2 regions of the Rummeliibacillus sp. TYF-LIM-RU47 genome follow, and region 2 is predicted to be linked to the other one. Evidence: riboswitches for the same ligand, from Rfam matches in the RefSeq annotation. Region 2 holds a riboswitch; the other holds the start of a gene.
The links. A riboswitch is a leader RNA that binds a small molecule or an ion and turns the genes downstream of it on or off. The one in region 2 is predicted to bind FMN.

Region 1 (3,238 bases), on a different contig from region 2:
TGCAATATGTCAAGATTTGCTTACCTTCAAATTGCTCTTTATTTTCATTAATCCACTCTGGCAATTCGCGGAATGTTTGAATATCTGGACGAATCGCACCTCTAAAATGCCCCAGATCATATTCATATGTGTTACGTGCATCTATCACAACTGTATTATCTTCTTGCATTCTTTTCAAAAACTCTGCTGGTTCTAAATATTCACCGGTTAATTCATTTGGATTAATATCTTCTTCTAAATGGAGATTCACCAATTCATCTTTCGGACGTACATGCATTTTTTTAAAGGCATGGCCCTCTGCTTCATCTATTTTAAAAACAATTCCCTCAAAAAGTGGATTGTTTCGCATATAATCCATATATGCATTTGTAGCTTCTACAGTTCCAGAAAGTGTACCATTGATTCCTTCTGGAGCAACCAATATACGGCCTTTTAATTCATTTGATTGGCAGTATGCTAGATGCTCCTGAGCAAATTGCGTAGGATCTTCGATTTTTGTATAGAAATAATATAATAAAACTTGATATTTCATTTATTTCACCTATCTTTCATATTTACAAGATATTAAGACGGGGTCAGTAATTTTTAGACGCCGATAAATCTTGGCTTTTAAAACGACTTATCTATTATACTATAATTTAAAGAAAAAAGGGGCTCATTAGCTCGAACTCCATTAAACAAAAAAAGCTAGCTTATTTATCATAAGCTAGCAATCTATTTTTACATATATTGTTTTTGCTGTTTTTGTATCCACTTTTTCATGTTTGAAGCTAGAAGCAAGAAGATAGCTGTTAGGATAATACCTTTAATAATATTAAAAGGCAATATACCCGTTACAATTGTTTTTGTTAGGACAGTCCCTGTCTCAGTTGGTACATTTAAGAAGTAGGAATACATCGGCATAAATAAGAAATAATTAAGAACGCTCATCCCTATAGCCATTGAAATTGTACCGACTACTAATCCAGTTGAAAGCCCTTTGGTAGTTGTTAAACGTTTATATACAAAGTAAACCGGCATAATAAATAATATACCTGTTGTAATATTTGCCAAATGTCCTACTGGCACACCTGTTGGGCTGCCTTTATAAAACCAATCTAGCACATTTTTGATGACTTCTACTGTTATTCCTGCAACAGGCCCCATTGTAATTGTTGCCAAAAGAGCGGGGATATCACTAAAGTCGACTTCTAGAAAAGCCGGGAATGGAGGCAATGGAAAGTTAAAAATCATTAATACAAATGAAATACTGCTCAACATTCCAATCGTCACCATTTTTTGTAGACGTGTGTTCTTCAACGTTTTTCTCTCCTTTTGCGATTCACTTCAAAAAGAGGAAAGGCCCGTTTTGATTATGAACAAATAAACCCCTAAGCAAAAATTCGCTTAAGGGAGAGTTAGGCATAGTCAAATAAACGTCCTCGCATTTCACAAAAAAATGCACAGACGACCGTACCTTCACCTTCTCCCATCCAGACTATACTGTCGGCCCTGGATTCTCACCAAGTCCTGCCTTAACGGCTCGCGGGCTCAAGAGGTCAAAATGCCTCTAATACCGCCGATCGGGAATTTCACCCTGCCCCGAAGATGAATCAATATGTTTTTATTACAATTCAACTATATAAGAGATTTAGAACTTTGTAAAGAGAGTTGCACCATTCGTTGTAACAAAAAACGCCAGCAACTTTATGCTGGCGTTTTTATTTATTAAAATTTATTTTCACTGACCTTGGCTAACGGCAAGTAGAAAATAAAACTTGTACCCACATCCACTTCACTTTCTACCAAGATCCTGCCTTTATGTGCTTCAATAATATTTTTAGTAATCGCAAGTCCTAATCCTGTGCCGCCTTTTCCCCTAGTTCTTGCTTTATCAGCCTTATAGAATCGTTCAAATACATATTCTATGTCTTCTTTTGGAATACCTGCGCCATTATCCTTAACTTGGATACGCGCATAGTCTTGCTGCTGATCAACAACAACTTGTACTATACCTTTTTCCCTTGTATGGCGAATGGCATTGTCAATTAAATTGGTTAGGACTTGCTCAATGCGGTCTTCATCTAAACTAATCAGTGTCACATCATCAAATGACGATGAGTAGGTTAGCGTGATATGCTTTTCTCTTGCTGCTTGAACAAATTTCTGGGTGATTCGTTCGAACACAGGCGTAATCGGTACTACTTCTTTATATAAGGTGATGTTCCCCGATTCCATCCTCGCCAAATCTAGCAAATCTGTAACCAACCTACCCATTCTCTGTGATTCATCATAGATAATTCGTATCATTTCGTTCCGTTCTTCCTCACTAGATACGACATCATCGATAATAGCTTCACTATAGCCTTGCAGCATAGCAATCGGCGTTCTTAGTTCGTGTGACACATTTGCGATAAAGTCAGAACGCAACTTATCTAAGCGATGTTCTTCTGTTTTATCGCGAAGCACGGCAACAGCCCCCCGCACAGAATCACCGCTATAGAGAGGGCTTATAGAGATTAAAAAATATGCCCCTTCCATTTCCAACTCTTCTCTTAATACTTCTTCCATTTCTAAGACATGGTCAAGCATATGGTAAATTTCATTAGGGATCAATTGGTGTTCATCTCGTTTTTTGATCGCCCATTTCTGAAGCAAGAGATCCGCGGGAGGATTGCTTAATATGATACTTCTTTCACTATTAAATGTAATAACAGCATCTGTCATCGAAGTTAGAATACTTGAAAGTTGTTCTTTTTCTTGGTTGATAACTTCCATATGGTGCTTGAGCTGCTTACCCATTTGGTTAAAGGCTATCCCTAACTGACCAATTTCGTCATTTTGCAGGACCGGTACCTTTTTATCAAAGTGTCCCTTCGCTAATTCAAACGCCGCTTCACGAATTTTCAATAAAGGGGATGTGATACGCGTTGATAAGAAAAAGGCAAAGAAAGTTGTTAATAGAAAGGCTATAATAGCTGATAGAAATACAATCTTTGTTGTTTCTTTTGATGTTCGATGAATCGCATCAGGACTTTGATAGATAAAGACGACACTATGCTCCATCTTCTCAACATTTAAAGGAAAGGCTAAAACAATATACGATTCAACATGGTCCTTCTCGGTTGAGGAAGGAAGCATCATTTCTTTCACAATAGGTTTAGATGAAGTAAAAGCTTTATTGAAGGATTTTTCACGAATAATCCGCTCTTTTATCTTCTCTGAATTCACCCCTTCTTGCAAAGAAAATAGATCATGA
Region 2 (3,238 bases):
CAAACCCCATTAATGGAAATGCTGTCACCTAAATGAATGTCATCTGTTATCTTTCGAGAGTCTATTGTTAATTGCATACTTTGACCGCCACGTTTGATTGCTTTGACCTTACCTATATCTTCTACTATTCCAGTAAAAATGGATTCCACCTCATTTCAATACAGATACTATTTTCAAATCTTCACCGATTTTGTTGATTTCCTGCAATCTGAGTTCAAAAGCATTCTCCATTTGTTTCACTCCTAAGTCAGAAAACATTGAAATAGCGTTTGTCCCACCGACAATTTTAGGCGCTATATATGTGATTAATTGATTTACTGAACCGGATTTCAAAAAACTTGCATTGACCGTTTGGCCGCCTTCTACATACAGCTTCATAATTTGGCGTTTTCCCAGCTCTAGTAATAATTCTTCTATATCAATTAAAGGATTTGAAAGCTGCAGAATCTCCACATGTGATATCTGGCTTAACTGTGCAATCTTTTCTGCTGAAGCTTTTGAACCCGTTACAATCCACGTTGGCGCGGAACTATCCATTATCACCAATCTATCTGGCGTAATCCTTAAATGCGTGTCTAAAATTATTCGAATCGGTTGCTTCTTTGTATTTCCAAGTCGATTGGTAAGGCGTGGATTGTCTGAACATACCGTGCCGATTCCTACTAAGATGGCATCATGATTTTCGCGATCCTTATGAACATCCACCTGTGATTCCTTACTTGTAATTTGCTCCCCGATTCCTCTTTTTGCTGCTATTTTACCGTCTAATGTGATGGCCTGTTTTAAAGTAACAAACGGTTTTCGTTGTTGAATATAAGCAAAGAATTCTTTATTTAATGCCTGCGCTCTTGCTAGCAAAATATCTGTCGTTACTTCAATCCCAGCATCTCTTAAAAGCTGCAATCCTTTGCCCGCAACTAATGAATTGGGATCCTGTGCAGCGATGACTACACGACTTACACCTGCTTCAATTAATGCGTTAGCACAAGGAGGTGTTTTTCCGTAATGGCTGCAAGGTTCTAGCGTTACATAAACAGTGCTTCCTTTCGCTTGTGATCCCGCCATTCGTAGGGCATGAATTTCAGCATGCGGGCTCCCCGCCTTTAAATGTGCGCCAAGGCCTACTATTTCGCCATTTGAAACAATAACGGCTCCTACTGCTGGATTTGGCGACGTTTGCTGCTTAGTAGTTCCTGCTAAATCTAAAGCAAGGCTCATATAAAATTCATCCGTCATTTCTTTCCTCCCTATCTGCTGTAGTTCATTACAAATAGAAAACCCCTTAGCTATTGTCAACTAAGGAGTTTAGGAGATTGTATGTAAAAATGGGTGCACTAAATAAACCTAGGAAGGTGTATTTTTCTTCCAAAGGCTGGTACCACTCACCATACGTCCTTCTCCCATCCAGACTATACTGTCGGCTTTGGATTCTCACCAAATCCTGCCTTAAAAAGGCTCACGGGCTTAGAATTACTTCATCACCGTCGATTGGGAATTTCACCCGACCCCGAAGGACAAACCATATAAAATTGTGTATGAGCTTTAGAAAAAAGAAAAACCCATAGATTTCTCTACGGGGTACATTGTGGAATGATTTAGCTGCAAAGACATCACCAAATAAACCTATTGAAGTATTTTTTTCTTCATAAGGCATTAAGCTTGCTCTACATCCTTCTCCCATCCAGACTATACTGTCGGCTTTGGATTCTCACCAAAATCCTGCCTTTAAAAAAGGCTCACGGGCTTAGAATTGCTTCATCACCGTCGATTGGGAATTTCACCCGACCCCGAAGGACAACCATATAAAATTGTGTATGAGTTTCAGAAAAAAGAAAAACCCATAGATTTCTCTACGGGGTTGTGTTGGAATTCATATGTAAAAGTCATCACTAAATAAGCCTATTGAAGTATATTTTTCTTCACAAGGCATTAAGCTTGCTCTACATCCTTCTCCCATCCAGACTATACTGTCGGCTTTGGATTCTCACCAAAATCCTGCCTTTAAAAAAGGCTCACGGGCTTAGAATTGCTTCATCACCGTCGATTGGGAATTTCACCCGACCCCGAAGGAATATTCTTTTATTCGAAATCATTATAAACTTAGTAAAACAAAAAAGAAAGCTATTAATCTTAGTCACTTTAAAAAGAGTGCCTTAGAAGCATTTCTTCTAAGGCACTCTTTTTTATTTTCTTTTATATACTACGTCGGTCACCTTCGTGCTGTTCCAGAGAATAGGCGAACAATAAAGACAATCAGCGCTATGACAAGAAGGATATGAATTAATCCTCCGCCAATATGGAATATAAGGCCTAATACCCAGAAAAGAACTAGGAGTCCTATTAGCGTCCAAAGCATCGCAAACATCCTTTCTGCAGATAATTTAAATTTATTTACATATATTTATTACCCCGCAGAACAATTTACTAAACAATCGCTTGCCAAATTATCTTACTCGCATTGATTCTGCTACTAATTCCTAAAATCGCCTATTCACCATATTGAATTCTATTCATTATGAATTAACTTCAACCGCTTTTTTCTTTACTTTTTCCGGCACTACTATTTCTTTAATTTGGTTGTATTTTTCATACTTGCTCATGATTTCTTGCTCTATCTTTACCGGTTGACCTTGAGCATTCAATGACATTTCCATGTTGAGATTCAACATAGTTGGGTAAAACGTCTTTTTATCGATATGAATCTCATAATCTACTTTGTTGATTTTCATATCTTTCAACAATTCAGCAGAACTAGCCATTCCAGCTGGCAATGTTTTTTGAACTTTTTCTTGAATGAAATGAGTGAACTTTTCACCTGAAGCATTTAATAATAGGATATAGTTTTTATCATTTTGTTTAAATTTAAAGTCCTTGACGAATTTCTTCAGTTGTTTAATCTCCGCCATAGGATCTGTTTGTTGGTTGGAAGCTTGCGCTAATTGATCCGCCATTTCTGAAGGGAACTTCATCCATTTTTTTGAATTTGGATCATACGTAAACATACCGTCCTTTGTAAAATAGCTTTTTGTTTGAATCATTTTGTCAGACTCTGGAGCCTTCATCATTAACTTTTGATAGAAAGACATAGGATTTTGAACTACATCCATAATGATGCCTGTATCTGTCTCTACATTATTTTGTCCAGAATTAATATTTTGTATAACTTCCATTTTTGTTCTGTAACTTTTTAAGTTTTTAGAGGCTTCAGTAGATTTTTTAAATACTTGTTCTAATGATA

Region 1: it holds a riboswitch for FMN, as region 2 does, so the genes downstream of both, F0527_RS04830 (ECF transporter S component) here and ribD (bifunctional diaminohydroxyphosphoribosylaminopyrimidine deaminase/5-amino-6-(5-phosphoribosylamino)uracil reductase RibD) in region 2, are expected to answer to the same signal.

Annotation. Positions count from the first base shown of each region.
Region 1 covers NZ_VVIR01000001.1:989,211-992,448, reverse strand. Annotated here, with positions in the region: gene trhO (oxygen-dependent tRNA uridine(34) hydroxylase TrhO) at 1-532, opposite strand, end outside; gene F0527_RS04830 (ECF transporter S component) at 721-1,299, opposite strand; FMN riboswitch at 1,457-1,593, opposite strand; gene F0527_RS04825 (ATP-binding protein) at 1,708-3,238, opposite strand, start outside.
Region 2 covers NZ_VVIR01000005.1:136,310-139,547, forward strand. Annotated here, with positions in the region: gene ribE (riboflavin synthase) at 1-140, opposite strand, end outside; gene ribD (bifunctional diaminohydroxyphosphoribosylaminopyrimidine deaminase/5-amino-6-(5-phosphoribosylamino)uracil reductase RibD) at 151-1,236, opposite strand; FMN riboswitch at 1,389-1,519, opposite strand; FMN riboswitch at 1,666-1,799, opposite strand; FMN riboswitch at 1,942-2,075, opposite strand; gene F0527_RS15425 (lmo0937 family membrane protein) at 2,210-2,356, opposite strand; gene F0527_RS15430 (DUF6612 family protein) at 2,514-3,238, opposite strand, start outside.